3 regions of the Cupriavidus sp. HPC(L) genome follow, and region 1 is predicted to be linked to each of the others. Evidence: predicted binding sites of a transcription regulator. Region 1 holds the regulator's gene; each other region holds the start of a gene.

What was found. The regulator sigma-54, encoded in region 1, starts transcription at its own class of promoters, with help from an activator protein. The targets are predictions, from matches to a motif close to TGGCANGNAANCTGCTTT.
Region 2: B551_RS15905 (TorF family putative porin) is a predicted target of sigma-54. The motif match lies at 1,253-1,270, and genes of this name have one in related genera.
Region 3: urtA (urea ABC transporter substrate-binding protein) is a predicted target of sigma-54. The motif match lies at 10,422-10,439, and genes of this name have one in related genera.

What each region holds. Positions count from the first base shown of each region.
Region 1 is NZ_AMPR02000440.1:4,289-18,183, forward strand. Features, by position in the region: gene B551_RS21315 (monovalent cation:proton antiporter family protein) at 1-180, opposite strand, end outside; gene B551_RS21320 (SIS domain-containing protein) at 437-1,420, shown strand; gene lptC (LPS export ABC transporter periplasmic protein LptC) at 1,429-2,058, shown strand; partial or broken gene lptA (lipopolysaccharide transport periplasmic protein LptA) at 2,139-2,767, shown strand; gene lptB (LPS export ABC transporter ATP-binding protein) at 2,865-3,689, shown strand; gene B551_RS21340 (RNA polymerase factor sigma-54) at 3,878-5,356, shown strand; gene hpf (ribosome hibernation-promoting factor, HPF/YfiA family) at 5,406-5,762, shown strand; gene ptsN (PTS IIA-like nitrogen regulatory protein PtsN) at 6,142-6,597, shown strand; gene hprK (HPr(Ser) kinase/phosphatase) at 6,670-7,641, shown strand; gene B551_RS21360 (PsiF family protein) at 7,830-8,120, shown strand; gene rapZ (RNase adapter RapZ) at 8,390-9,271, shown strand; gene B551_RS21370 (LON peptidase substrate-binding domain-containing protein) at 9,355-10,008, shown strand; gene mutY (A/G-specific adenine glycosylase) at 10,065-11,270, opposite strand; gene mutM (bifunctional DNA-formamidopyrimidine glycosylase/DNA-(apurinic or apyrimidinic site) lyase) at 11,329-12,222, opposite strand; gene B551_RS21385 (tetratricopeptide repeat protein) at 12,357-13,895, shown strand, end outside.
Region 2 is NZ_AMPR02000291.1:139-2,916, forward strand. Features, by position in the region: gene B551_RS15900 (P-II family nitrogen regulator) at 34-372, opposite strand; gene B551_RS15905 (TorF family putative porin) at 433-1,203, opposite strand; partial or broken gene B551_RS15910 (accessory factor UbiK family protein) at 1,585-1,833, shown strand; partial or broken gene B551_RS27110 (magnesium chelatase domain-containing protein) at 2,161-2,778, shown strand, end outside.
Region 3 is NZ_AMPR02000057.1:26,361-40,255, reverse strand. Features, by position in the region: gene nuoL (NADH-quinone oxidoreductase subunit L) at 1-1,903, shown strand, start outside; gene B551_RS05005 (NADH-quinone oxidoreductase subunit M) at 1,918-3,384, shown strand; gene nuoN (NADH-quinone oxidoreductase subunit NuoN) at 3,403-4,878, shown strand; gene B551_RS04995 (DUF2818 family protein) at 4,913-5,221, shown strand; gene B551_RS04990 (NUDIX domain-containing protein) at 5,270-5,914, shown strand; gene B551_RS04985 (DUF1178 family protein) at 6,225-6,686, shown strand; gene B551_RS04980 (acyl-CoA dehydrogenase family protein) at 6,776-7,978, shown strand; gene B551_RS04975 (acyl-CoA dehydrogenase family protein) at 7,992-9,110, shown strand; gene B551_RS04970 (MaoC family dehydratase) at 9,341-9,793, shown strand; gene B551_RS04965 (MaoC family dehydratase) at 9,813-10,292, shown strand; gene urtA (urea ABC transporter substrate-binding protein) at 10,495-11,751, shown strand; gene urtB (urea ABC transporter permease subunit UrtB) at 11,957-13,606, shown strand; gene urtC (urea ABC transporter permease subunit UrtC) at 13,603-13,895, shown strand, end outside.

The sequences.
Region 1 (13,895 bases):
GAACTCGGCAAGGTACTTGGTCTGGCCGGAATCGCTGGCCAAACCCAGCGCGTGGGGCCCGATCAGGATGCCGACCGCCAGATAGCCGAGCATCGGCGGCAGCTGCAGCATGCGGAAGGCGACCACGCCAAGCACGGCGGCGGCCAGCAGCACAAGGGTCAAGTCCAGCGGAGAATGCATTCGGGCGGGCCGGTGTGGGTGCGAGCGATGGTGCGAGCGATGGTGCGGGCGGTGGTGCGGATTGCGGTGCGGCAGTGCAGCGGTTGCGGGCAGTAATGCAAGCGGTGGACCAGGAACGGACCTGCCCGGCCCGGCAGTGTTTCGTCAGGGGGCGGCCGGCCGGCGGAGACGGGACCCGGACGCGAAGGCCGACGCCGCGCCGGACGCGCTGCCACCGGCCCGGGCGCCATCGCATTCATTGGTATACTTCGTCGCCATGATAGCCAATTTCAATGCGGAAAGAGCACTCGAGCTCGCACGCCATACCCTGCAAATCGAAGCCGATGCGGTCGCCGCGTTGTCGTCGCGGCTGACGCCGGACTTCGCGCGGGCGGTGCGGCTGGTGCTGGAGTGCTCGGGCCGCGTGGTCGTTTCCGGCATCGGCAAGTCCGGCCATATCGGCCGCAAGGTCGCCGCCACGCTGGCCTCGACCGGGACGCCCGCCTTCTTCGTCCATCCTGCCGAGGCTTCGCACGGCGACCTCGGCATGATCACGCGCGACGACGTGCTGATCGCCTTCTCCAACTCCGGCGAGACCTCCGAACTGCTGTCGATCGTGCCGATCGTCAAGCGCATCGGCGCCAAGCTGATCTCGGTGACCGGCAATATCGAGTCGAACCTGGCGCAACTGGCCGACGCCCATCTGGACGCCCGCGTCGACAAGGAAGCCTGCCCGCTGAACCTGGCCCCGACCGCCAGCACCACGGCGGCGCTGGCGCTGGGCGATGCGCTGGCGGTAGCGGTGCTCGATGCACGCGGCTTCGGCGAAGAGGATTTCGCACGCTCGCACCCCGGCGGTGCCCTGGGGCGCAAGCTGCTGACCCATGTGCGGGACGTGATGCGCACCGGCAATGCGGTGCCCGAAGTCCGCGAAAGCACGCCGCTGGCGCAGGCGCTGATGGAAATCACCCGCAAGGGCATGGCCATGACCGCGATCGTCGACGCCGACGGCCGCGCGATCGGCGTCTTCACCGACGGCGACCTGCGCCGGCTGCTGGAAACGCCGCGCGACTGGAAGACGGTGCCGATCGGCGAGGTCATGCATGCCAACCCGTTCACGGTCGGACCGGACCAGCTCGCGGTCGAGGCGGTGCAGATCATGGAAGCGAACCGCATCAACCAGCTGCTGGTGGTCGACGCCGACCAGCGCCTGGTCGGCGCGCTGCATATCCATGACCTGACCCGGGCCAAGGTCATCTGACGCACGCCATGCGGGATCTGTTTCCTTCCCTGTCCCGGCTCGCGCTGCGGCTGATGCCGCTGCTGCTGATGGCGCTGGTTGCCGGCAGTACCTTCTGGCTGGTGCAGGTCAATACGCCGCGCGAGGTCAGCGATACCGAACGCCAGAAGCGCCACGTGCCCGACTACTGGATGGAGCGCTTCACCGCCACCGAACTGGCCGAGGACGGCAGCACCAAGATGCGCTTCACCGGCGAGCGGATGATCCATTACGAGGACGACCAGACCTACGAGGTCACGCGGCCGGCGATGCGAGCCTACGAGCCGGATCGGCCGCCGGTGACCGGCACCGCCGACCTCGGCAAGATGAACGCCGACGCGAGCGTGATCGACCTGTTCGGCAATGCCCATATCGTTCGCGTGCAGGGCGCCGATCCGTCGCAGGACCCGCAGATGAGCGCGACGTCGAGCTACTTCCAGATCCTGATCAACGACGACATCGTCAAGACCGACAAGCCGGTCAAGCTGACGCGCGGCCCGTCGGTGATGACCGCCAACGGCCTGGTCTTCAACAATGTCACGCGCGAGGTCAATCTGCTCGGCAATGTGCGCGGCACCATCGTGATGGCGCCGCGCGGCGGCGGCAGCGCGAAACCATGACGCATCGCGCCCGCGCGCCAGGGGCGCACCCCTCGAACGTTCCCTCCCGGACAACGCCAATCAACGCCATCGTGGCCAACATGACCCTGACCCTGACGACCTGGACCCGCCGCCGCGCCGCCGCCGTGCTGCTCGCCTTCGCCGCCGGCATGACGCTGGCCCAGCCGGCGCTCGCCGAACGCGCCGACCGCGACAAGCCGCTGGTGCTCGAGGCCGACAACGCCAGCTACGACGACGTCAAGCAGATCTATACGCTGACCGGCAACGTGGTGCTGACCAAGGGAACCATGGTGCTGAAGTCCGATGCCGCCGAGGTCCGCACCGACCCCGAGGGCTACCAGTACGCGGTGGCGACCTCGAAGGGCGGCAAGCAGGCCTACATCCGGCAGAAGCGCGACAACGTCGACGAGTACATCGACGGCTGGGGCGACCGCATCGAATACGACGGCAAGCAGGAAGTGGCCAAGCTGATCGGCAATGCGCGCATGGCGCGCCTGGCCGGCGCCAAGATCGTCGACGAGATTCGCGGCGCGGGCTGACCTACGACAGCCGCAACGAGTTCTACACCGCGGCCGGCGGCAGCGGCAACGCGGCGCCGGCGAACCCGTCCGGCCGCGTGCGCGCGGTGCTGTCGCCGCGCCAGAGCCAGGGGACCGGCGGCAGCGGTGCCGGCGTGGACCTGAAGGGCTCGCCGACGGCCAAACCCTGACCCCGGCCTGCCTCGGTGCCTGACCCCGTGCCGCCCAGCACGCTTCGCCGCACCTTCGCAGCACGTTCGCATTAAGCAGTATCAAAGGATTGCCCACATGTCCGTTGCCGACACCGCTACCGCCACCGCTCCCGCCGCCAACGCCAACACCGCAGCCGGCGCTGGCGCCGGCACGATGCCCGTCACCAGCAATCTGGTGGTGCGCCATCTGAAGAAGCGCTACGGCTCGCGCACCGTGGTCAAGGACGTGTCGCTCGACGTCAAGAGCGGCGAGGTGGTCGGCCTGCTCGGCCCCAACGGCGCGGGCAAGACCACGTCGTTCTACATGATCGTGGGCCTGGTCGCGCTCGACGAAGGCGACATCGTGCTCGATGGCCAGCACATCAGCGGCCTGCCGATCCACGAGCGCGCGCGCATGGGCCTGTCGTACCTGCCGCAGGAAGCGTCGGTGTTCCGCAAGCTCAATGTCGAGCAGAACATCCGCGCGGTGCTGGAACTGCAGCGGGACAACGGCAAGGCGCTGTCCGCGGCCGAGATCGAGCGCCGGCTCGACAGCCTGCTCGACGATCTGCAGATCGCCCACCTGCGCAACAATCCTGCGCTGTCGCTGTCCGGCGGCGAGCGCCGGCGCGTCGAGATCGCGCGGGCGCTGGCCTCGGCGCCGCGCTTCATCCTGCTGGACGAACCGTTCGCCGGCGTCGATCCGATCGCCGTCGGCGAGATCCAGCGCATCGTCAGCTTCCTGAAGGCGCGCAATATCGGCGTGCTGATCACCGACCACAACGTGCGCGAGACGCTGGGCATCTGCGACCACGCCTACATCATCAGCGAGGGCGCGGTGCTGGCGGCAGGCGAGCCCAAGGAAATCATCGCCAACGAATCGGTGCGGCGCGTTTACCTGGGCGAAAACTTCCGCATGTAATTGCTTGACCCGGGGCGGCACGACACGCGGCTGCCCCGCCCTGCGAGGCAGCGGCTTCGTACGCCGGCAAGCGATGCCACGTTCATGCTCTGGTGATCCATCAGGCAATCGCTTCTGCCCACGCAATCGAAACTTCCGATAGCAAATTCCGTTCCATCGCGGCCGAAGTTGCGCATAAAATAGGCCGCATGAAACCGTCGCTACAGCTACGCCTCTCCCAGCATCTGGCCCTGACGCCGCAGCTGCAGCAGTCGATCCGGCTGTTGCAGTTGTCCACGCTGGAACTGCAACAGGAAGTCGAGCAGGCGCTGACAGAGAATCCGCTGCTCGAACGCGAAAACGACTGGATCGAAAGCCCGCTGCGGGTCGCCGCCGACGGGTCGGTCAATGTGCAGACCGCCACCACGACCCCGCCCGCCGAACCGGCGGCGCCCGCGGACTCGCGCGCGGACGGTGCCGCCGCGGCCGACGATGGCTATGCCGACGGCGCGGGCGACGATTATGGCGGCGACTGGAGCCTGGACGACTTCGCCCGCCGTCCGCAAAGCGATGAGGACGAAAAAACGCCGCTGCAATTGCGCGACGCCGAGCCCACGCTGCGCGAATATCTGATGGAGCAATTGGCTCCGCTGAAAATCTCGACGCGCGACAAGGGCCTGGCGATTTTCCTGATCGAATCGCTCGACGACGACGGTTATCTGAGCGCGTCTCTCGAGGAAATCCTGTCCGAATTGCCGGAAGAGCTCGAATTCGAACTGGACGAAGTGCATGCGATGCTGACGCTGCTGCAAAGCTTCGATCCGCCCGGGGTCGGCGCACGCAACGCAGCAGAATGCCTGTCGCTGCAACTGCGCCGCATCGAACATCCGCAGCGCGACCTGGCGATGACCATCGTCCGCCATCACCTCGAACTGCTGGCCGCGCGCGACTACACGCGGCTGAAGAAGGCCCTGCAGGTCGACGACATGCAGTTGAAGGCCGCGCACGAGCTGATCCGCTCGCTCGCGCCGTATCCTGGCCACGCCTACAGCCGGCCGGAAGCGGACTTCGTGGTGCCCGACGTATTCGTGCGCAAGAGCGGCCACAACTGGATCGCGCAGCTCAATCCCGATGTGATGCCACGGCTACGCATCAACGATATGTATGCGCAAATCTTGCGCGGCGCGAAAGGCGATACCGGCGCCGCGGGATTGCAGCAGAAACTGCAGGAGGCGCGCTGGCTCATCAAGAATATCCAGCAGCGTTTCGACACCATTTTGCGCGTCGCACAAGCCATCGTGGAGCGGCAAAAGAATTTCTTTACGCACGGCGAAATTGCGATGCGCCCCTTGGTTTTGCGGGAGATAGCCGATACACTGGGTCTACACGAGTCGACTATTTCTCGTGTGACGACCAATAAGTACATGGCCACCCCGATGGGGACATTCGAGCTGAAATATTTCTTCGGCAGCCATGTATCGACCGAGACCGGCGGTGCCGCGTCTTCCACCGCAATCCGTGCGCTGATCAAGCAGCTGATAGGAGCCGAAGACCCCAGAAACCCGTTGTCCGACAGCCGGATTGCCGAACTGCTGGGGGAACAAGGCTTCGTCGTGGCGCGACGTACCGTCGCCAAATATCGTGAAGCCTTGAAGATCCCGGCCGTGAACCTTCGCAAGTCTTTGTAGCCGAGTCGCATCGCCTGCCTGGTGCGGCTCTTTCAGAAGGAGAAGCGCTATGAACTTCAAGATCAGTGGACACCACTTGGACATCACGCCGTCGCTGCGTGAGTACGTGGAAACGAAACTGGAGCGAATCCTCAGGCATTTCGATCAGGTTATTGACGTCAGCGTGCTGCTATCGGTCGACAATCAAAAGGAAAAGGATCGCCGTCAACGCGCGGAAATCAATGTGCATCTGAAGGGCAAGGACATCTTTGTCGAAGCGCACCACGAAGATCTCTATGCGGCGATCGACATGCTGGTCGACAAGCTGGACCGGCAAGTGATCCGCTACAAGGACAAGGTGCAGAGCCACGACCGCGAATCGCTGAAGTATCACAGCAGCCTGGTGGCGAACCAGGCCCAGCAGTAGCTTGAAGATTCGGCGCGGCCACAACGCCGGCCGGCCTTGAAGTGAGGAAAGAAGCCGTGCCAGGAGCACGGCTTTTTTGCGCCCGTCGCGGCACGGGACCTTCGCAGCCTATAGGATGAAACCGGAATGGGGTTCCGTCTGGCAGGCTTCCCGGTGTATGCTGTGCAATACATATAGAGAATGCCCGCCCCGTTTCCTTGCGCAATGCCGCTCGGGGCGATCGGCATCGGACGGCAGGGAGCCCCCCTGCACTATAATGTGCCGCACGCTGATAGTCGGGAAGCGGCGGCAACGAACGCACCGCCCAGCAACGGCAGACCGGCCCACGCCGGCAAGGACCGCATGGCGGCGCCAGTTTCAGGAATTCCGCGCATTTCAAATGAACCGTTTGGCCAAACTGCTGCCGCCCGGCAATATCTCGCTCGACGTCAGCGTCACCAGCAAGAAACGCGTGTTCGAACAGGCCGGCTTGCTGTTCGAAAACAACCATGGCGTGGCGCGCGCCACGGTGACCGACAATCTGTTTGCCCGCGAATCGCTTGGCTCGACCGGGCTTGGTGCCGGCGTGGCAATCCCGCATGGCCGCATCAAGGGCCTGAAACAGCCGCTGGCTGCCTTCATGCGGCTTGCCGAGCCGATCCCGTTCGAGTCGCCCGACGGCAAGCCGGTTTCGCTGCTGATCTTCCTGCTGGTGCCGGAACAGGCCACGCAGCAACATCTGGAAATCCTGTCGGAAATCGCTCAGCTATTGTCCGATCGCGACATGCGTGATGGCCTCGCCGCTTTGCCGACGCCCGATGCGGTTCACCAGTTGCTGGTGCAATGGCATCCTTGACCCTCCCGGCATAAGCGCGCAGAGCCGCGCCGACCGCATACAACACCGCCTTAGCGCCCCGCCTCATCCCGCATGGAACTCACCGGCGTCACCTCCCAGTCGATCTTCGACGACAACGCAGCCGACCTCAAACTGTCCTGGGTGGCCGGGCTGGAGGGCGCCGATCGCGCCTTCGACCTCGACTTCGCACGCGAGGCGACCTCGGCGGCCGACCTGGTCGGCCACTTGAACCTCATCCACCCGAACCGGATCCAGGTGCTCGGCAAGCCGGAGATCACCTACTACCAGCGGCTCGACGACGAAACGCGCAAGCGGCAGATGGGTGAGCTGATCCTGCTGGAGCCGCCCTTCCTCGTCGTCGCCGACGGCATGGAGCCGCCGCCCGACCTCGAACTGCGGTGCACCCGCTCGTCGACGCCGCTGTTCACGACCCCGGTGTCGTCGGCCGCGGTAATCGACCATCTGCGGTTGTATCTGTCGCGCATTTCCGCGCCGCGGGTCACGATGCACGGCGTGTTTCTAGACATCCTCGGCATGGGCGTGCTGATCATGGGCGAATCCGGCCTGGGCAAGAGCGAACTCGGCCTGGAACTGATCTCCCGCGGACATGGCCTGGTCGCCGACGATGCCGTTGATTTCGTGCGTCTTGGCCCCGATTTCGTGGAGGGTCGCTGCCCGCCGCTGCTGCAGAACCTGCTGGAAGTGCGCGGCCTGGGCCTGCTCGATATCAAGACGATCTTCGGCGAAACCGCGGTGCGCCGGAAGATGAAGCTCAAGCTGGTGGTCCAGCTGGTCCGCCGCAACGACGGCGAATTCGAACGGCTGCCGCTCGATTCGCAATATCTCGACGTGCTCGGCCTGCCCATCCACATGGTGAAGATCCAGGTTGCGGCCGGCCGCAACCTCGCGGTGCTGGTCGAGGCCGCCGTACGCAACACCATCCTGCGGCTGCGCGGCATCGACACGCTGCGCGATTTCATGGATCGCCAGCGCGCCGCGATGCAGGCCGACGCGGCCTCGCGCGGCCAGGGCCGTCTGCTCTGAGCGTTGGACCGGAGCGCCCACTGAGCGTCTGCTCGAGTACGCATTGACGCATCGGCGTGCCCGACACGCCGGCAGCGTCAACCTGATTGGGGTTTTCAGCGTTTTGTGCTGTAATGGGCATCACGCCCAGCCTGCGCCGTCGCGCATCCTGCGCTTGGCGACCCGATCCTCAGTCAGGAGATTCCAGCATGAAGACACTGATCGCAACCTGCGTGCTGCTGTGCCCGCTGGTCGCCACGGGCGCCTTTGCCCAGACCGCCTCCGGCAACAGCCAGCAGAGCAAGATGAAGACGTGCAATGCGCAGGCGGCCGGCAAGACCGGTGACGAGCGCAAGGCCTTCATGAAGGAATGCCTGTCCGCCAAGCCCGCTACCGCCGGCAACTCGCAGCAGCAAAAGATGAAGGCCTGCAACGCGCAGGCCAGCGGCAAGAAGGGCGACGAACGCAAGGCGTTCATGAAGGAGTGCCTGTCCGCGTGACGGCATACCGGTCGGCCGCTGCGCCCTGAGCGGGCGGACGGCCGATCAAGCGGGCCCATCAAGGCCAATGAAGGCGAATCGCACGGCACCCGGCGGTTCGCTTTTTTCTTTGCTGTTTCGCCGTTCTCGCCGTTCTTGCCGCGCTGCGCGTGCATTGCGCGGCTTTCGCACGCTTTCGCCCCTTTTCCCGCTTGCCGTGCCATCCCGGACCACGGATTTCATCGGACCGTCATGACGCAATCATCACGCGATGCTATCCTTCAAGCGTTATGCGCATCGTCCTCATCACCGGCATTTCCGGCTCCGGCAAATCGGTTGCATTGAACGTGCTTGAAGACGCAGGCTACTACTGCGTCGACAACCTGCCAGCGCAGTTCATCCCGGAACTCGCCCGCTATCTTGCGGCCGAGGGCTACACGCATCTGGGCATCGCCACCGATATCCGCAGCCGCGAATCGCTGGCGCGGCTGCCCGAGACACTGCGCAGCCTGTCGGCCGAGCACGAGGTCCGCGTGGTCTTCCTGACCGCCAATACCGATTCGCTGGTGCAGCGCTATTCGGAAACGCGGCGTCGCCATCCGCTGTCCGTGCGGCTCGCGGCGGGCGAGGCGAGCGGTGCGCCCGCACCGACCGAGACCCCGCTGGTCGAAGCGATCGAGATGGAACGCGAACTGCTGAGTCCGCTGGCCGAATCGGCGCACCGCATCGACACCAGCAATGTGCGCACCAATACGCTGCGCGCCTGGATCAAGGACTTCATTCGCGACGACAATCTGCAGCTGACGCTGCTGTTCACGTCGTTCGGCTTCAAGCACGGCGTGCCCAGCGATGCCGACATGGTGTTCGACGTGCGCTCGCTGCCCAATCCGTACTACGACCTGCAGCTGCGGCCGCTGACCGGACGCGATGCGCCGGTGATCGACTTCCTGCAGAGTCAGCCGATGGTGCTCGCGATGGCAGAGGACATCCGCGCCTATGTCGAGAAATGGCTGCCGAGCTTCGTCGCCGACAACCGCAGCTATCTGACGGTGGCGATCGGTTGCACCGGCGGCCAGCACCGCTCGGTCTATATCGCGGAAAGACTTGCCAACTACTTCCGCGCGCATGGTAATGTGCTGGTCAGACACCGCGAGCTGGTGCCGGTAAGCTGATCCGGCCGACCCAGGCGGTGGATCCCGGCGGCGGCGCAATGTGCTTGCCCCCGCCCTGTGAGCGAAAGTCTTCTCGGGATCGCATGTCTTCCAGTTCCGCAGCGTCCAATCACGCGGCACCGCTCCACGTCGAAGTCGACAGCCTGCCGCTGTTTCCGCTCCACACCGTGCTGTTTCCCGGCGGCCGGCTGCCGCTGCGCGTATTCGAGTCCCGCTACGTCGACATGGTGCGCAATTGCCTGCGCGACAACGCGGCATTCGGCGTCTGCCTGATCGCCAGCGGCACCGAGGTCGCGCAGGAGGGGGCCGCCACCGTGCCGGAAGCCGTCGGCTGTCTCGCCGAAATCGTCGACTGCAATATGGAGCAGCTTGGCGTGCTGCTGATCGAGACACGGGGCAGGCAACGCTTTCGCATCCTCGAACACCATACCCGCGACGACGGCCTGCTGGTCGCACGCGCCGAGCTGCTGCCCGACGACGTGATCGACTGCAAGCTGGAACTGCTGGGCGAATGCCTGGCGGCGCTGCGCCGGATCGTCGCCTCGCTGCACGCGCCGCCGCACAAGCTGCCGTTCGCCGAGCCGATGCAGTGGGAGGATCCGAGCTGGGTCGCCAATCGGCTATGCGAACTGCTGCCGGTGCCGATGAAGGCCAAACAGATGCTGATGGCGCTGCCCGACGCCGGCATGCGGATCGAGATCGTTCATCGCTTCATGCGCCAGCACCACATGTTGTAGCGGCTGTAGCGCGTGGCCGCATCGCCGCGGCCGGTTCCAGCGGGCGAATCACACCTTCAGAACAATTGCGGCGCCACCTCGCCGGCCAGCAGCTTGCGCACCGGCGCCGGCATGCCGAGTTCGTCGAGCCGATCCAGCGACAGCCAGCGCCACTGCTCTTGCGCTGCGTCCACTGCTGCCCCTACCTCACCCGCATCGCGCAAGGCCAATGCAGCCATGTCGACGCGCACCGCGCGGATCAGCAGCCGGAAATGGGTGAAGACATGCGTCATCTCGGCGACCATCGCGGCGCGGGCCGGGGTGCCGAACGCCCGTCCGAATGCAAGCGCGTCGTCCTCGGCCTGTTCGGCGTCGAACGGAAGCGCCGGCACGGGCAGTTCCGGCAGGCTCCACAACCCGCCCCAGATGCCGCTGTCCGCGCGCAGCCGCAGCAGCACCTCGCGGCCATGCCGCACCACCACCATCACCGTACTGCGCTCCGGCACCGGCGCGCGCGCCTTCGGCGTCGGCAGCACCGCCGTCAGGCCCTCGCGGCGGGCCGCGCACAGGTCCGACAGCGGACAGCGCGCCGCATCGTCCAGGCAGGCCGGCTTGCCGCGCGAGCAGACAGTCGCGCCAAGATCCATCAGCCCCTGCGTGTACGCCACCATGTCATCGGACTGGCGCGGGCCCCGCGCGGGCAGCGCGGCCTCGGCCATTGCCCACATCCGGTTCTCGATCGCCTTTTCGCCAGGATGGCCGTGCACGCCGAAGCAGCGCGCGAAGACCCGCTTGACGTTGCCGTCGAGAATCGGCGCGCGCACGCCGGCGCTGAACGCAGCAATCGCCGCCGCGGTCGAGCGGCCGATGCCGGGCAGCTCGGCGAGCAGGGCCGGATCGCTCGGGAAATGGCCGCCGTACTGCTCGACCACCAGCTTTGCGCAGCGGTGCAGATTGCGCGCCCGCGAGTAGTAGCCGAGCCCGGCCCACAGCGCCATCACCTCGTCGGCCGGCGCGTCGGCGAGCGCCTGCACGGTCGGCAGCCGCGCCAGAAAGCGCTGGTAGTAGTCGATCACCGCGCTGACCTGGGTCTGCTGCAGCATGATCTCCGACAGCCAGATCCGGTACGGATCGCGGGTGTTCTGCCAGGGCAGATCGTGGCGCCCGTGCCGGCGCTGCCATTGCACGACGCGGGCGCCGAAATCGGACGGCACCGCGCTGGCGGCGGAATCAGGGGCGGCAGCGGAGTGCGTGGTGGCTCGAGTGGTGGAACGGCGAGGCATCGATGAGTCGCGAGGGGGGCGTCAGTCTTTTCGGGTCAGCGGTGGCGCGTCGTTGCGCTCAACGCTGGCATTGCGGGCAATAGAAGGTAGAGCGCTGGCCCTGCACGATGTGCCGGACCGGCGTGGCGCAGTGCCGGCAAGGCTTGCCGGCACGATCGTAGACGAGGCAGTCGAGCTGGAAATAGCCGCTGGCCCCGTCGCTGCCGACGAAATCGCGCAGCGTGCTGCCGCCGCGCTCGATCGCCAGCGCCAGCGTCTCGCGCACCGCCGCGGCGAGCCTCTCGCAGCGCGCCCGCGACAGACGGCCCGCGGCGGTGGTCGGCCGGATGCCGGCGCGGAACAGGCTCTCCGAGCAGTAGATGTTGCCGACGCCGACCACGATATCGCCCGACAGCAGCACCGTCTTGATCGCGGCGCTGCGCCCGCGCGTATGGCGGTACAGCCAGTCGCCGTCGAAGGCCGGGTCGAATGGCTCGATGCCCAGATTGCGCAGCAGCGGATGGGTGGGCAGCAGCGCCTCCGGCAGCGTGGTCCACAGCACCGCACCAAAACGGCGCGGGTCGCGGAAACGCAGCGTCAGTGGCCGGCCGGCTGCGTCGTGCAGCAGCAGATCGACATGGTCGTGCGTGCCCGGCGCGGGCGGCTCGTGCCATACGCGCAGCGTGCCGGTCATGCCGAGGTGGATCAGCAGCCAGCCGGCGTCTTCACCACCAGCCACGCCATCGGCCACGCCGCCAGCTGTCGCGTCCCCCTCGCGCACGCATTCGAGCAGCAGATATTTGCCGCGCCGCTCGACACGCCGGATCAACCGCCCGGGCAGGCAGGCCTCCAGCTCTTCGGGCACCGGCCAGCGCAGGCCGCGATGGCGCACCGCCACCCCGGCGATGCGGCTGCCCTCCAGATGCGGCAGCAGTCCCCGTCGGGTCACCTCGACCTCGGGCAATTCCGGCATCGAACCTCTCCTTTGCGCACGACTCCAAGCGGCAGACCCCATGTCCGCCATGGTGCCCGCAGCCGGGCATTGTAGCGGCACGTTACAATGGCCCTAACTTGTCATATGGCACGACGCGTGCCGGAGTCCCACCCATGCCGGACCGCCTGGACCGCATCCTCGCTCTGCTCTCTCCCCACGTACCGCTTGACGAGCCGCCTGCGCAGACCCGCGCGCGCGGCGCAGCGCCAGGCCGGCGTCTGCTGCCATTGCTGGTCGCGGCCGTGGTCGGCGCCAGTGCGCTGACCGGCTGCGCCAGTGCGCGCGATGCCCGGTCGGCCCAGGCCGATCCGGCACGCGCGGAGGCAAAGTCCGACGGCGCCGAGCCCGACCGGCCGATGTTCACGTTGAGCAGCGACGGCGAGCTCGAGCCGACCCCGGCCACGCCGCTGCCGCCCAAGATGCCGCTGCCCGAGCTGCCGCTGACGGCCGACATCATGTATCGCGTGCTGGCCGCCGAGATCTCGATGCAGCGGGGCCTGACCGGCCCGGCCTATCGCACCTACGTGGAACTGGCCCGCTCGACCCGCGATCCGCGTTTCGCGCAGCGCGCCACCGAAATCGCCTTCAATGCGCGCGTCCCGCAGCAGGCCCTCGATGGCGCCCGTCTGTGGACCGATCTGGCGCCGACCTCGCCGGCCGCGCGTCAGGTGCTGTCGACCCTGCTGGTGCTGAACGCGCGCTGGGAGGAGGCCGAGCCGCTGCTTTCGCTGCAGCTGAACGGCGTGCCGCCGAGCCATCGGCCCGAGGCCATCCTGCAATTGCAGCAGCAACTGTCGCGCACCAGCGATCCGGCCGGAGCCGCCGCACTGCTGCAGCGGCTGGTCGCCAACGACATGCAGTCGGCCGAGACGCGGCTGGCGCTGGCGCGGGCCAAGGAGACCGCCGGCGATGTGCCGGGCGCGCTGGCCGAACTCGACGAAGCGCAGCGCCTGCGTCCCGACTACGAAGCGGCGGCGCTGATGGCGGCCGAGCTGCGCGCCGACAATGCCCCCGAGCAGGCCATCGCGGGCCTCAAGCGCTTTCTCGACAAGGCCCCGGCTTCGGTAAACGGCCGCATCACGCTGGCGCGGGTCTACCTGCAGCGCAACGAGATGGACGCCGCGCGGCGCGAATTCGAGGCGCTGCGCAAGGTCGCGCCCGACGATCCACGCGTGCCGCTGGCGCTTGGCCTGACCGGACTGCAGGCGCGGCGCTACGACGAGGCAGAGCGCTATCTGCACGAATACCTGCGGCTGGCCGAAAAGGCACCGAGTTCCAATCCCGACGTCGCGTACCAGTATCTGGCGCAGATCGCCGAAGAGCGCAAGGACTACGCGGGCGCGGTGCAGTGGCTGGACCGGATCGAGGACCAGCGCATGGTCGGCGCGGCATCGGTCAAGCGCGCGCAGATGCTGGGCCGCATGGGCCGGTTCGACGATGCGCAGGCGATCTTCGGCGACATGCTGGCCGACGCCGAAGACATCGCCGATCCCGATCAGCGTGCGCAGCGGATGATGGCGGTGCGCCAGGCCGAGGTCGGCATGCTGATGGAAGTCAAGGCCTACGACCGCGCGCGCAAGGTGCTGGACGAACGCATCAAGGCCGAGCCCAACAACGCCGAATGGCTGTACGAGCTGGCAATGCTGGACGAG
Region 2 (2,778 bases), on a different contig from region 1:
TTGTATGGCTCGTTTGTTGGCGTCGGCGTGGCGTTACAGCGCGTCGCCGCCGGTCTCCCCGGTACGGATCCGGATGACCTGCTCGATCGGCGCGACGAAGATCTTGCCGTCGCCGATCTTGCCGGTGCGGGCCGACTTCTCGATCGCCTCGATCGCGCGGTCGACCACATCGTCGGGCACCGCGACCTCGATCTTGACCTTGGGCAGGAAGTCGACGATGTATTCGGCGCCGCGGTACAGCTCGGTATGGCCCTTCTGGCGGCCGAAACCCTTGACCTCGGTGACGGTGATGCCGGACACGCCCACGTCCGACAGCGCTTCACGCACTTCGTCGAGCTTGAACGGCTTGATGACGGCGATGATCAGTTTCATCCGTGTTCTCCTGAGAGCGCGGCCCCGTTTGCCGGCGGGGCCCGCTCGTGCTGACCGTGTTTAGAAAGTCTTGGTGAGCGTGGCGACCACCGTGGCCTTGCCCATGTAGCGGCCCGAGGTGTTGGTGTAGACGCCGCGCTTGGCATTGGTGTCGATGTACGTGACCGCCGCCGAGAAGCCGTTGCCCAGGTCCTTGGTCAGGCCGAGCTTCCAGTCGGTGTACGAGGCGTCCGCCACGTTCTGCACTTTCTGGTAGCCGACGTGCGCGTTCAGCGTCAGACCCCAGAACTCGAGCGGCACGTTGGCCGCCAGGTCGACGTACCAGCTGTTCGTGCTGTCGTAGAAGCCGAACAGGTTGGTCGGCGCGTACGAGTACTTCAGGAACACCGGGCCGTAGCCGATGCCTGCGTAGATTTCAGTGGTGTACGGCCGCGTGAAATTGGCCGGATAGTCGCCGGGGTAGTAGTACTGCAGCACGCCGACGTCGTAGTTCCACTTGCCGTCGCCGAAGGTGTTCTTGAAGCCGGCGTAGAAGTCCATCTCGATCGGCGCCGACACCTCGTCGTTGCTGTCGTTCAGCCAGCTGATGCTCGAGTTCCAGTTGCCCGCGTAGAAGCCGCTCGCATGGCTGTAGTCGAAGCCGCCCTGGATCGCCGGCCGGCGGTTGCTCTGCATGATCCCGCGGTAGCGGTATTCGGAGGCCAGCGTCACGTTCGCCGTGAACGTATGCGGCGAGGCCGCTTCGGCGGTCGCGGGCGCGCTCTGCGCCAGCGCGGTGGTGGCGGAACCGCACAGCGTCAGCGCGCCGATGGCGAGGGCCAGCGTCTTCATGGATTTCTTCTCCTTTTCCTTGGGCTCGGGACTTCTCTGTCAGGCCGATACTGCAACTGCCATGCCAGGGTCCGCCGGCGCGCGGGCGCGCGTGGGTCGCGTTGCAAGCGCGCGGGGGACGGAGAATGAAAAGGCGTTTCCCGCTGCCTTCGGAAAGCCCGCAACATGGGGCCCGGCGGGCGGCGCCGGGTTAAATGCTGTGTCCGATGGAACCGGGCCGCTTTCCCCGGCGCGCTTCACGGGCCATAATCGGCCCATGCCACCGGCTGGTGCCGGCCGCCGCCATGGGCGCGCACTGCACCGATAACGTGCAGATGCGCCCATCCGGCCGCCCCCGCCGCCCCCGATCGATGCACCCCGACGGTGCAGAAGGAGAAACCGATGAAACCGACCGATCTCTTCAACGACCTGCAGAGCAAGGTCAGCGAGGTACTGCGCAATTCGCCCGCCAAGGACATCGAGAAGAATGTCCGCAGCATGATGACCCAGGGCTTTGCCAAGCTCGATCTGGTCACCCGCGAGGAATTCGACGTGCAGTCGCAGGTGCTGGCCCGCACGCGTGCGCGGCTGGAGGAACTGGAGATGCGTGTCGCGGACCTGGAACGCCGCGCCGGCATGGCCGGGGCGGCGGGCGTGGGACCGGCCACGGTCGGCACCGCCGGCGCCGGCACCACGGCCTCGGCCACCTCGGTACCGGGCTCGACCACGCCCGAGCCGGGCACCGGGCCGACGAACCCGGGGCTGGCCGGCTGAACGCGCCAGACCTCACGTCATGCGAAGGCCGCCGGGCAACCGGCGGCCTTCTGCGTTTACGGCGGCGTTAATAAATCGGTGACGTGCCGGATCGCCCTTTCACCGCCTTCGTCCACCGCTCGCGCCCTACGCCTTCGCCCGTCACCCTAGCCCACCACCCTCGTCCACCCTTCCTCCACCTCTTCCTCTTTCCTGGTCGCCCCCATGCACCTCGCCGTCCTGCGCAGCCGCGCGCTGACCGGCATCGACGCGCCGCCGGTCTCGGTCGAAATCCACCTGGCCAATGGCCTGCCGGCCTTCGCCATCGTCGGGCTGGCGGAGACCGAAGTGCGCGAGAGCCGCGAGCGCGTGCGGGCGGCGATCCTGAACTGCGGCTTCGAATTCCCGAACCGGCGCATCACCGTCAATCTGGCGCCCGCCGATCTGCCGAAGGAATCGGGCCGCTTCGACTTGGCGATCGCGCTCGGCATCCTCGCGGCCAGCGGGCAGATCCCGGCACCGGCACTGGACGGCTACGAGTTCGCCGCGGAGCTGTCGCTGTCGGGCGCGCTGCGGCCGGTGCGCGGCGCGCTGGCGATGGCGATGGGGCTGGCGCGTGAGCAGGCGGCCGGAGCCGGAGTCGGAGCCGCAGTCGGAGTCGGAGTCGGAGCCGGAGCCGGAGCCGGAGCCGGAGCCGGAGCCGGAGCCGGAGCCGGAGCCGGAGTCGGAGTCGGAGTCGGAGCCGGAGTCGGAGCCGGAGCCGGAGCCGGAGCCGGAGAAACAGCAAGAGCAGGGGCAGGGTCCAATGCCAGCGCCGGCGCCGCCGGCCGCGCCTTCGTGGTC
Region 3 (13,895 bases), on a different contig from region 1:
GGTGGATGGGGCCAGCTTCAACGCCACGGTCTATGAGTGGATGGTGCTGCCGTTCGCCGGCCACGAGCTCAAGATGGAGGTCGGCTTCCTGGTCGACTCGCTGACCGCGATGATGATGGTGGTGGTGACCTTCGTCTCGCTGATGGTGCATATCTACACCGTCGGCTACATGCAGGGCGACCCCGGCTACAACCGTTTCTTCGCCTATATCTCGCTGTTCACCTTCTCGATGCTGATGCTGGTGATGAGCAACAACTTCCTGCAGCTGTTCTTCGGCTGGGAAGCGGTGGGCCTCGTCTCGTATCTGCTGATCGGCTTCTGGTACACCCGTCCGACCGCGATCTTCGCCAACCTGAAGGCCTTCCTGGTCAACCGCGTCGGCGACTTCGGCTTCATCCTGGGCATCGGCCTGCTGCTGGCCTACAGCGGCAGCCTGAACTACACCGAGGTATTCGCCGCGCGCGACCAGCTGGCGACCGTGACCTTCCCGGGCACCGACTGGATGATGCTGACGGTGGCGTGCATCTGCCTGTTCATCGGCGCGATGGGCAAGTCGGCGCAGTTCCCGCTGCACGTGTGGCTGCCCGATTCGATGGAAGGCCCGACCCCGATCTCGGCGCTGATCCACGCGGCCACCATGGTGACCGCCGGCATCTTCATGGTCAGCCGCATGTCGCCGCTGTTCGAGCTGTCCGACGCCGCGCTGTCCTTCGTGCTGGTGATCGGCGCCATCACCGCGCTGTTCATGGGTTTCCTCGGCATCATCCAGAACGACATCAAGCGCGTGGTCGCATACTCGACGCTGTCGCAGCTGGGCTACATGACGGTCGCGCTGGGCGCCTCGGCCTACCAGGTCGCGGTGTTCCACCTGATGACCCACGCGTTCTTCAAGGCGCTGCTGTTCCTGGCCGCGGGCTCGGTGATCATCGGCATGCACCATGACCAGGACATCCGCAACATGGGCGGCCTGCGCAAGTACATGCCGATCACCTGGATCACCTCGCTGGTCGGTTCGCTGGCGCTGATCGGTACGCCGTTCTTCTCGGGCTTCTACTCGAAGGACTCGATCATCGAGGCCGTGGCCGAGTCGCACATCGCCGGTTCGGGCTTCGCCTACTTTGCCGTGATGGCCGGTGTGTTCGTCACCGCGTTCTATTCGTTCCGCATGTACTTCCTGGTGTTCCACGGCGAGGAGCGCTTCGGCAAGCCGCACCTGCACCACGACCACGCCGAGGAAGAGGAAGAGGCGCATGGCGACGACCATCACCATGGCCTGGCGCCGGGCGAGAAGCCGCACGAGTCGCCATGGGTCGTGACGCTGCCGCTGGTGCTGCTGGCGATCCCGTCGGTGGTGATCGGGGCGATCGCGATCGAGCCGATGCTGTTCGGCGACTTCTTCAAGAACGGCGTGGCCTTCCAGGACGTGATCTTCGTCGGCGAAAACCATCACGCGATGCGCGAGCTCGCCGGGATGTTCCACGGCTGGGTCGCGATGGGCATCCACTCGCTGCAGACCCCGGTGCTGTGGCTCGCGCTGGCCGGCGTGGTGCTGTCGTGGTTCTTCTACATGAAGCGCCCCGACATCCCGGCCGCGATCCAGCAGCGCTTCAGCGGCGTGTACAAGTTGCTCGACAACAAGTACTACATGGACGCCATCAACGAAGCGGTGTTCGCCCGCGGCGCGCGCCTGATCGGCACGGGCCTGTGGAAGGGCGGCGACCAGGGCCTGATCGACGGCCTGCTGGTCAACGGCGCCGCGCGTGTGGTCGGCTGGGTCGCCTCGATCAGCCGCTACGTGCAGTCCGGCTATATCTATCACTACGCATTCGCGATGATCCTGGGCATGCTGGTGCTGCTGTCGATCACGATCTTCGGCTCGGCTAGCGCGGTGGGCGCCAAGTAAGGAATACAACGAAAATGGTTCTCTCTTTCGCTATCTGGCTGCCTATCTTTTTCGGCTTGCTGGTGCTGGCTTTCGGCTCGGATCGCAGCCCGGGCTTCGTCCGCTGGACCGCGCTGTTCGGCTCGATCGTCAGCTTCCTGGTCACGCTGCCGCTGATCCTGAACTTCGACCGCGGCACCGCGCAGATGCAGTTCGTCGAGAAGTACTCGTGGATCGAGCGCTTCAACATCCACTACCACCTCGGCGTCGACGGCATCTCGATGTGGTTCGTCGTGCTGACCGCCTTCATCACGGTGATCGTCGTGATCGCCGGCTGGGAGGTCATCACCGAGCGCGTGGCGGCCTACATGGCCTCGTTCCTGATCCTGTCGGGCATCATGGTCGGCGTGTTCGCCTCGCTCGACGGCATGCTGTTCTACGTGTTCTTCGAGGCCACGCTGATCCCGATGTACATCATCATCGGCGTCTGGGGCGGTCCGAACCGGGTCTATGCGGCCTTCAAGTTCTTCCTGTACACGCTGCTCGGCTCGCTGCTGACGCTGGTCGCGCTGCTGTACCTGTACAACAAGACCGGCAGCTTCGAGATCCTGCAATGGCATCAGGCCAAGCTGTCGATGAACGAGCAGGTGCTGCTGTTCCTGGCGTTCTTCCTGGCCTTCGCGGTCAAGGTGCCGATGTGGCCGGTCCATACCTGGCTGCCCGACGCCCACGTCGAGGCGCCGACCGGCGGCTCGGTGGTGCTGGCCGCGATCATGCTGAAGCTGGGCGCCTACGGCTTCCTGCGCTTCTCGCTGCCGATCGCGCCGGACGCCAGCCACAGCCTGGCCGCGTTCATCATCGCGATCTCGCTGGTGGCGGTGATCTACATCGGCCTGGTGGCGATGGTGCAGGCCGACATGAAGAAGCTGGTCGCGTACTCGTCGATCGCGCACATGGGCTTCGTCACGCTGGGCTTCTTCATCTTCAGCGAGATCGGCATCGAGGGCGGCATCGTGCAGATGATTTCGCACGGCTTCATCTCGGGCGCGATGTTCCTTTGCATCGGCGTGCTCTATGACCGCGTGCACTCGCGCCAGATCGCCGACTACGGCGGCGTGGTCAACACGATGCCGAAGTTCGCGGCGTTCGCGGTGTTCTTCGCGATGGCCAACAGCGGCCTGCCGGCCACCTCGGGCTTCGTCGGCGAGTGGATGGTGATCCTGGGCGGCGTCCAGTACAACTTCTGGATCGGCCTGGCGGCCGCTACCTCGCTGATCCTGGGCGCGGCCTATTCGCTGTGGATGGTCAAGCGCGTGGTGTTCGGCGATATCAAGCACCAGCACGTCGCCGAGCTGGTCGACCTGAACAAGCGCGAGTTCGTCATGCTGGGCCTGCTGGCCGCGATGACGCTGTACATGGGCCTGCATCCGAAACCCTTTACCGATGTGATGCACGCATCGGTGGTCAACCTGCTGTCGCACGTGGCGCAGTCCAAGCTGTAAGCAGGGAGAGAACGAATCATGGAATCGACCACGAATTGGGCCGCTGTCGCCCCGATCATCTTCCTGGCGATCGCCATCGCGGCGGTCAACTGGATCGACCTTGCGCGCGGCAAGAACCGGCCGAGCGTCGCCTATCCGCTGTCGCTGCTGATCACGCTGGTGCTGACCGTCTGGTTCGGCCTGAACGCCGCCAACGGCGAGACCCACTACGCGTTCTCGAACCTGGCCGTGATCGACCCGATGGCCAACGTGCTGGCCTCGTTCTCGGCGCTGGCGCTGTTCGTGACGCTGGTCTACACCCGCCGCTACCTCGGCGACCGTGACCTGTACGCCGGCGAGTTCTACATGCTGGCGCTGTTCACGCTGGGCGGCCAGATCGTGATGATCACCGGCAACAACTTCCTGACGCTGTATCTCGGCGTGGAACTGCTGTCGCTGTCGTCGTACGCGCTGGTCGCGCTGCGCCGCGATTCGCGCGTGACCTCCGAATCGGCGATGAAGTACTTCGTGCTGGGCGCGCTGGCTTCGGGCTTCCTGCTGTACGGCATGTCGATGATGTACGGCGCCACCGGTTCGCTGAACCTGGGCGAGGTGTTCCGCGTGGTCGAGTCCGGCCGCGTCAACACGACGATGCTGGCCTTCGGCGTGGTGTTCCTGGTCGCCGGCCTGGCCTTCAAGCTGGGTGCCGCACCGTTCCACATGTGGATTCCGGACATCTACCAGGGCTCGCCGACCGCGGTGACGCTGCTGATCGCCGGTGCGCCGAAGCTGGCCGCGTTCGCGATGACGCTGCGCATCCTGGTCGAGGGCCTGCTGCCGCTGGCGGTGGACTGGCAGCTGATGCTGTCGGTGCTGGCGGTGGTGTCGCTGGCGATCGGCAACCTGACCGCGATCGTGCAGAGCAACCTGAAGCGGATGCTGGCGTATTCGACGATCTCGCACATGGGCTTCCTGCTGCTGGGCATGCTGTCGGGCGTGGCCGGCGGCCAGACCGACGGCGCCGCCAGCGCCTACGGCTCGGCGATGTTCTACGCGGTCACCTATGTGCTGACCACGCTGGGCACCTTCGGCATCATCCTGCTGCGCACCAACAAGGGCTTCGAGGCCGAGACGCTGGAAGACCTGAAGGGCATGTCGCGCAAGAACCCGTGGTTCGCGCTGCTGATGCTGGTGATGATGTTCTCGCTGGCCGGCATCCCGCCGACGGTGGGCTTCTACGCCAAGCTGGCGGTGCTCGAGGCGGTGGTCGCGGCGGGCATGTCGTGGCTGGCCGTGGTGGCGGTGCTGTTCTCGCTGATCGGCGCGTTCTACTACCTGCGCATCGTCAAGCTGATGTACTTCGACGTGCCGGCCGGCGAGGAAACGCTGGAGGCCTCGGGCGGCCTGCGTTCGCTGCTGAGCCTGAACGGCCTGGTCATCGTCGTGCTGGGCATCTTCCCGGCCGCGCTGATGAACCTGTGCTACCAGGTCGTGCGCACCACGCTGGGCGCCTGAGCGCCCGGCCGACACGCGCACCACGCACACCACAATGAGCGCATCCGCGGGCGGCTGGTTTGTCATCCTGCTGGCATTGGCCTGTGCCAATCTGCCGTTCGTCAACCAGCGCCTGTTCGCGGTCATTCCGCTCGGCAAGCCGCGCAAGCCGTTCTGGATGCGGCTCGCCGAGCTGATCGTCTACTATCTGCTGGTCGGCGCGGTAGGCTTCGCGGTTGAGGCCGGCCTGGGCAACCGCTTCGCCCAGGGCTGGCAGTTCTACGCGATCACCGCCTGCCTGATGCTGGTGTTCGCCTTCCCCGGCTACACCTGGCAGTACCTGGTCAAACATCGCGCGAGCTGACGCCGAATCCGGCATGACCTTCGGCGGCCTCGCCATCCCGGAGGGTTCATGTCGTCATCCCGATCCCAAGGCGCCAACGCCGCCTCCCTGGTCTCGCCCGAAGCGCTCGACGCCGGCGGCGACGACCATCTGAAGGAAGTCCCCCTGGCGTCCGCGACGCTGCACCGGGGCAAGTTTCTGACGCTGAAGCAGGACATCGTGCGGCTGCCCGACGGCAAGCAGGCCGGCCGCGAGTATGTCGAGCATCCGGGCGCGGTGATGATGATCCCGCTGTTCGACGACGGCACCGTGCTGGTGGAGCGCCAGTTCCGCTATGCGGTGCGCGAGGTCATGCTGGAATTCCCGGCCGGCAAGCTCGATCCGCAGGAAGGGGCGCAGCGCTGCGGCGAGCGCGAACTGCGCGAGGAGACCGGCTACAGCGCCGCGCGCTGGGACTATCTGACCCGCATCCACCCGGTGATCTCGTACTCGACCGAGTTCATCGACCTGTTCCTGGCGCGCGACCTGACCGCCGGCGAGGCGGCGCTCGACGACGGCGAATTCCTGGAAACGCTGATCGTGCCGGCGGGGCAGGTGATCGACTGGGTCCGCCAGGGCCGCATCACCGACGTCAAGACCATCATCGGGGCGTTCTGGCTGGAAAAGGTGCTGTCGGGGACTTGGCAGCCGGGGGAGCAGACGGTGCCGGGTTGATCCCGGCCCGCTGGTTGTGCGAGCGCTGCTGCCCTCTCCCCCAGGCCCTCTCCCGCAAGCGGGAGCGGGGAGCGAACCGCCTGGTGGCGGTGTGCCAAGGGTGTTCTCCCTCTCCCGCTTGCGGGGGAGGGCCGGGGAAAGGGCCGGGGAAAGGGCCGGGGAGAGGGCAACCCACCTTTAAATTCGCCGAGACGCTACCATCTTCCCCAGACGCCAGCCCCAGGCTGGCCGCGGTCAGGAAAAAATTAGAACGACCGTTCACAAATTTGCGATTCACGGCTAATATTTGCTTTGACGGGCTGGAAACATCATGAAGGTGCTCGACCTGCGCTGCGCGCATGACCATCGGTTCGAAGGCTGGTTTGCTTCGGAGGACGATGCGCAGTCGCAGATTTCGCGCGATCTCGTTCAGTGTCCTGTCTGCGGCGACCACGCGGTGACGCGGCTGCCGAGCGCCCCGCGCCTGAATCTGTCCGGCGCGGCCGAGCGCCAGCCGGCTGCTCAGGCGCCGGCGCGGCAGGCACAGGCGGTCCCGCAGGCGGCGCAGGCTCTGCAATCGCTGTATCTGCAGGCGGTCAGGCAGGTGCTGGCGCAGACCGAGGACGTGGGGCCGCGCTTTGCCGAGGAGGCCAGGCGCATGCATTACGACGAGGCACCGGAACGCGGCATCCGCGGGACGGCGTCGCCGGAGGAAGTGCAGGCGCTCGCCGAAGAGGGCATCGAAACGTTTCCGCTCGTGGTGCCGGATGCGCTGAAGCAGACGGCTCACTGAATCGCGTCCCGTGCCCGCCTTCGCGCCGGTGCGAGGGTGCGTTGGCCAGAACAATTTGCCGGCCGCAGCCGGCATCACTGGAGACGGGCATGGATCTCAACTACACGGCGGCCGACAACGCCTTCCGCGAGGAAGTGCGCAGCTGGCTGGAAGCCAACCTGCCGGCGGACATTCGCGCCAAGATTCTGAATCACCGCCGGCCCAACCGCGACGATCTGGTGCGCTGGCACAAGATCCTGGCGGGCAAGGGCTGGTCGGCGCCGCACTGGCCGGTCGAGTACGGCGGTACCGGCTGGAACGCGACCCAGCGCCATATCTGGGATGAGGAAAATGCCCGCGTCGGCGCGCCCGGCGTGCTGCCCTTCGGCGTCGCGATGGTCGCGCCGGTGATCATGAAGTACGGCAACGAGCAGCAGAAGTCGTACTACCTGCCGCGCATCCTGGACTGCACCGACTGGTGGTGCCAGGGCTATTCGGAGCCGGGCTCGGGCTCGGACCTGGCCTCGCTGAAGACCCGCGCCGAACTGACCCCGGACGGCAAGCACTACATCGTCAACGGCCAGAAGACCTGGACCACGCTCGGCCAGCATGCCGACATGATCTTCTGCCTGGTCCGCACCGACCCCGAAGCCAAGAAGCAGGAGGGCATTTCCTTCCTGCTGATCGACATGAAGACGCCGGGCATCACCGTGCGTCCGATCATCATGCTCGACGAGGACCACGAGGTGAACGAGGTCTTCTTCGACAACGTCAAGGTGCCGGTCGAGAACCGCGTCGGCGAGGAGAACAAGGGCTGGACCTACGCCAAGTACCTGCTCGGCCATGAGCGCACCGGCATTGCCCGCGTCGGCAATTCCAAGCGCGAGCTCGGCTTCCTGAAGCGCGTCGCGCGCCAGCAGCAGAAGAACGGCAAGCCGCTGCTGGAGGATCCGGTGTTCGGCGCCAAGGTCGCCGCGCTGGAGATCGAGCTGATGGCACTGGAAATCACCGTGCTGCGCGTGGTGTCGAGCGAGAGCGCCGGCAAGGGCCCCGGCCCCGAGGCCTCGCTGCTGAAGATCAAGGGCACCGAGATCCAGCAGATGCTGACCGAGCTGATGGTCGAAGCCGTCGGCCCGTACGCGCAGCCGTTCGACCGCGACTACCTGGAGTGCGAGACCGAGCATGCGGTGACCGGCTACGACGATGCCGCGCCGCTGGCCGCGTACTACTTCAACTTCCGCAAGACCTCGATCTACGGCGGATCCAACGAAATCCAGAAGAACATCATCAGCCAGATGATCCTGGGGCTGTGAGGAGACAGGAACCATGAACTTCAATCTCAGCGACGAGCAGAAGCAACTGGCTGACGCGGTACGCCGCTTCATCGACAAGAGCTACGACTTCGAGTCCCGCAAGAAGGCCTACAAGAGCGAGACCGGCTACAGCGAGGCGGCCTGGAACGCGCTGGTCGAACTCGGCCTGACCGCGCTGCCGGTGCCCGAGGCGCAGGGCGGCTTCAACGGGTCGGCCATCGACATGATGGTCGTGATGCAGGAGCTGGGCCGCGGCCTGGTGGTCGAGCCGTACCTGGCGACGGTGACCGCCGCCTACGCGCTGAAGCAGGCCGGCGGCCAGGACGCCGTGCTCGAACAGGTTGCCGGCGGCGAGATCAAGCTGGCCACCGCGTTCAACGAGCGCGAGGCGCGCTACGCGCTGAACGACGTGCGCGTGACGGCCAAGGGCGGCAAGCTGAACGGCGCCAAGGTCGTGGCGATCCACGGCGGCCAGGCCGACAAGCTGGTGGTGTCGGCGCGCAGCGGCGGCGGCAACGCCGACCAGGACGGCATCTCGCTGTTCCTGGTCGATGCCAAGGCGCCGGGCGTCACCATCCGCGACTACCGCACGATCGACAACCTGCACGCGGCCGATATCACTTTCCAGGACGCCGCTGGCGAACTGCTGGGCGCCGAGGGCCAGGGCTGGGCGCTGCTCGAGCAGGTCGCCGACTACGCCGCGGTGCTGCTGTGCGCCGAGGCCGTGGGCGTGATGGACACGCTGACCGCCGCCACCATCGAGTACGCCAAGACGCGCCAGCAGTTCGGCGTGCCGATCGCGCGCTTCCAGGCGCTGCAGCACCGCATGGTCGAGATGTTCATCCATGCGGAGCAGTCGCGCTCGATCACGCTGCTGGCCGCGGCCCGCTTCGACGAGGCGAGCCCCGAGGAGCGCCGCCGCTACGTGTCCGCCGCCAAGGCGCGGGTCGGACAGGCGGCGCGCACGGTCGGCCAGGAAGCGGTGCAGATCCACGGCGGCATGGGCGTGACCGACGAACTGCCGGCCGCGCACATGTTCAAGCGGCTGACGCTGATCAACACGACCTTTGGCGACGTCGACCACCATCTTGGCCGCTTCGCCAGCCTGCCGGAATTCCAGCAGGCGGCATGATGGCCAGCCGCTGAGGCAAGCAAGGCCGCGCTCGGGCTGAACGTCCGGCGCGGCTTTTTGCATTCCGGGTTTCTCCCCTCTCCCGCGTGCGGGAGAGGGGCGGGGGAGAGGGCAGCGGCGGTCGCTATGTACGTGGCGACTGAAACCACCCCTCTCCCCGACCCTCCCCCCTGAGGGGAGAGGGAGAACACACTCGATACATTGTCGATACCGACAACCACGGAGACCCCATGTCCGACACCATGTACTTCGAAGACTTCGTCGTCGGCAGCCGGCGCGAGCTCGGCTCGCGGCTGATCACCGAGGACGAGATCGTCAGCTTTGCCGCGCAATACGATCCGCAGCCGTTCCACGTCGACAAGGAGGCGGCGAAGAAGAGCATCTACGGCGGCCTGATCTCGAGCGGCTGGATGACCTGCGCGGTGATGATGCGCATGCTGGTCGACAACATGACATCGAAATCCGCCAGCATGGGCTCGCCTGGGGTCGACGAGATCCGCTGGCTCAAGCCGGTCTATGCCGGCGACACGCTGACGGTGTTTGTCGCGGTGCTGGACAAGCGGCCGTCGCAGTCCAAGCCCGATCGCGGCGTCGTGCACACGCAGTGGGAGGCGGTCAACCAGCGCGGCGAGCTGGTCTGCACCGTCAAGGGCATGGGCATGTATGGCCGCCGGCCGGCCTGACATTGGACAAGGAGAGAAGATGCGCACCATCGCTTCGCTGGAAGAACTCGAGGGCCTGCAGGGGCAGGAGGTCGCGGTCAGCGACTGGACCGAGATCACGCAACACCAGGTCAATCTGTTCGCCGAGGCGACCGGCGACCATCAGTGGATTCACGTCGATCCCGAACGCGCGCGGCGCGAATCGCCGTTCGGCGCGCCGGTCGCGCACGGCTTCCTGACGCTGTCGCTGCTGCCCGCGCTGATGCAGAGCGCGATGCAGATGCCGGGCGTCAAGATCGGCGTCAACTACGGCCTGAACCGCGTGCGCTTCACCGCGCCGGTGCCGGTCGGCAGCCGGCTGCGCGCGCGCATCAAGCTGCTGAAGGTCGAGCGCATCGCGCCGCCGCCCAATGCACCGGACCTGGTCGGCGCGCAGTCGACCTGGGAGGTCACGATCGAGCGCGAGGGCAGCGACCGTCCGGTCTGCGTCGCCGAATCGATCAGCCGGCGCTATTCCTGACGCCCCGGCGCGGTGCGCCGCACCGCTTTGCGTCATCGCACCATCGTGATGCAAGGCACGCGCGCACCGCCACGGTGCCGTCATCTCGATGCAGTCACCCACGCGGCCACAGGCCGCGTTCTTTTTTGGTGGCACGCTAGTTGCAGAAGTCCCTGCCGGGGTGCGTTCTTCCTCGAACACCAATACGAGCTAGGGAGCTGCAATGAAACGACGTGAGATATTGAAGCTGTCGGCGGTGGCCGCCGCGGCGATGATCGGTACCAGCCCGCTGGCGATCGCGCAATCGAAAGAGCCGATCAAGGTGGGCGTGCTGCATTCGCTGTCGGGCACGATGGCGATCTCGGAGACGTCGCTGAAGGACGTCGCGCTGATGGCCATCGACGAGATCAACAAGAGCGGCGGCGTGCTGGGCCGCAAGCTGGTGCCGGTAGTCGTCGATCCCGCGTCGAACTGGCCGCTGTTCGCCGAGAAGGCGCGCCAGCTGATCAGCAACGACAAGGTTGCGGTGACCTTCGGCTGCTGGACCTCGGTGTCGCGCAAGTCGGTGCTGCCGGTCTACGAGGAACTGAACGCGCTGCTGTTCTATCCGGTGCAGTACGAGGGCGAGGAGATGTCGAAGAACGTCTTCTACACCGGCGCGGCGCCGAACCAGCAGGCCATTCCCGCGGTCGAGTACCTGATGAGCAAGGAGGGCGGCGGCGCGAAGCGCTTCTTCCTGCTGGGCACCGACTACGTGTATCCGCGCACCACCAACAAGATCCTGCGCGCATTCCTGAAGAGCAAGGGCGTGGCCGACAAGGATATCGAGGAGGTCTACACGCCGTTCGGCCACAGCGATTACCAGACCATCGTCGCCAACATCAAGAAGTTCTCGCAGGGCGGCCGCACCGCGGTGATCTCGACGATCAACGGCGACTCCAATGTGCCGTTCTACAAGGAGCTGGGCAACGCGGGCCTGAAGGCCAAGGACGTGCCGGTGGTGGCGTTCTCGGTCGGCGAGGAAGAACTGCGCGGCATCGATACCAAGCCGCTGGTCGGCCATCTGGCCGCATGGAACTACTTCATGTCGGTCAAGAACCCGGAGAACGACGCGTTCAAGAAGCAATGGGCGTCCTGGGTCCAGGCCAACAAGCTGCCGGGCGGCGACAAGCGCGTGACCAACGATCCGATGGAAGCGACCTACGTCGGCATCCATATGTGGGCGCAGGCGGTCAAGAAGGCCGGCACCACCGATCCGAACAAGGTCCGCGCCGCGATGATCGGCCAGACCTTCAAGGCGCCAAGCGGCTTCACGCTGACGATGGGCGAGAACCACCATCTGTACAAGCCGGTGATGATCGGCGAGGTCAAGGGCGATGGCCAGTTCTCGGTCGTCTGGAAGACGCCGAAGCCGCTGCGCGCGCAGCCGTGGAGCCCGTTCATCGCGGGCAACGAGGGCAAGCCGGACAAGGTGATGTGAGGCTTCGTGCGGGAGAGGGTGGCAAACCACCCCCTCTCCCCAACCCTCTCCCCCTGAGGGGGAGAGGGAGAAGACCGTCGGTTCTCTCGCAGGTTTTCTTCTCTCCCGCTTGCGGGAAAGGGGCGGGGGAGAGGGTAGCGGCGCTCGCTATCCCACTGCCATCCGCTTCAAGCCCACTCCATCATCCAGGACACTACCCATTTCCATGTCCCGACCCATGCTGCTCCGCGCCTCCTGGTGGCGCGCCACGCTTGCCGTGCTGCTGGTGCTGCCGCTGCTGCTGGCCGCCCCTGCGCTGTGGGCCGCCACCGCGCTGACCCAGGCCGACCTGCAGCCGCTGGCCGAAGACGACTTCGACGCCAAGCGCGCCGCCATCGCCGCGCTGGCCAAGGCCGATCCGAAGCAGGCTGGCCCGATCCTGCGGGCGCTGCAGGACGACACGCTGCAGTTCGCGCCGGGCATCGGCATGGTGCGCGTCGACGGCGAGCGTGCGATCGACGCGATCACCGGCAAGCCGGTCGAGGTCGATGCCGGCGCGCTGCAATCGCTGACGCTGAACAACAGCCTGCGCGCGCAGGTCGACGGCGCGGCCGGCAGCCTGCTGCTGGCGTCGCCGGATGCCGCGGTACGCGCGCAGGCGATTGCCGCGCTGCTCGAGCGCCCCGAGGACGCGCCGCGCGAGGCCGTCGCCGTCGCACGCCAGTCGGAAGCCGACACCGCGCTGCGCGCCAGGCTCGACGTGATCTGGGCCAATACCGTGCTCGCCGACGGCAGCCGCGACGAGCGGCTGGAGGCGATTCGCATACTGGGCCGCGACATCGATCCGGCCACGCGCCAGCGGCTGCAGCCGCTGGTCGAGCGCGACGACAGCGGCCAGTACCGCGAGCCCGACGCGCAACTGCGTGCCGCCGCGCAGCAGGCCCTCGACAATCTGCGCGCCAGTGAACGCCAGGCCGAGCTGATCGGCAACCTGTTCGCGGGCCTGAGCCTGGGCAGCGTGCTGCTGCTGGCCGCGCTGGGCCTGGCCATCACCTATGGCCTGATCGGCGTGATCAACATGGCCCATGGCGAATTCCTGATGATCGGCGCCTATGCGACCTGGCTGGTGCAGACGCTGTTCCGCACCTATCTGCCCGATGCGTTCGACTGGTATCTGCCGGCGGCCTTGCCCGCGGCCTTCCTCGCCGCCGCCGCGGTCGGCTTCGTGCTGGAGCGGCTGGTGCTGCGCCATCTGTACGGCCGTCCGCTGGAAACGCTGCTGGCGACCTTCGGCATCAGCCTGCTGCTGATGCAGGCGGTGCGGATGCTGTTCGGCGCGCAGAACGTCGAGGTGGCGAACCCCAGCTGGATGAGCGGCGGCGTGCAGTGGATGCCGGGACTGGTGATTCCGTACAACCGCATCGTCATCGTCGTGTTCGCGCTGGCCGTGGTGGCGATCGCCTGGGCCGTGCTCAATCGCACCCGGCTCGGGCTGTTCGTGCGCGCCACCACGCAGAACCGCACGATGGCAGCGTGCGTCGGCGTACGGACCTGGAAGGTCGACAGCTATGCGTTTGCCTTCGGCGCGGGCATCGCCGGGCTCGGCGGCTGCGCGTTGTCGCAGATCGGCAATGTCGGCCCGGACCTGGGGCAAGCCTACATCATCGATTCCTTCATGGTGGTCGTCCTCGGCGGCGTCGGGCAGCTGGCCGGCACCATCGTCGGCGCCTTCGGCCTGGGGATCATCAACAAGTTCATCGAGCCGTTCTACGGCGCGGTGCTGGCCAAGATCATCGTCCTGGTGCTGATCGTGCTGTTCATCCAGAAGCGGCCGCAGGGACTGTTCGCGCTCAAGGGGCGCAGCGCGGAGGCATGATGCAAAGCTCGATCGATCCTTCAACGCGCGCCTTCACGCTGGCGGTGCCCGCGCGCCAGCCGCTGTTCTCCACGCGCGGCTGGCTGGCGCTGGCGCTGCTCGCGCTGCTCGCCGCCGTGGCGGTGCCGGTGTGCGCGCTGGTGCTGCCCGACACGCATCCGCTGCATCTGTCGGCCTATGCGCTGACGCTGATCGGCAAGATCATGTGCTTCGCGCTGGCGGCGATCGCGCTCGATCTGGTGTGGGGCTACTGCGGCATCCTGAGCCTGGGCCACGGGCTGTTCTTCGC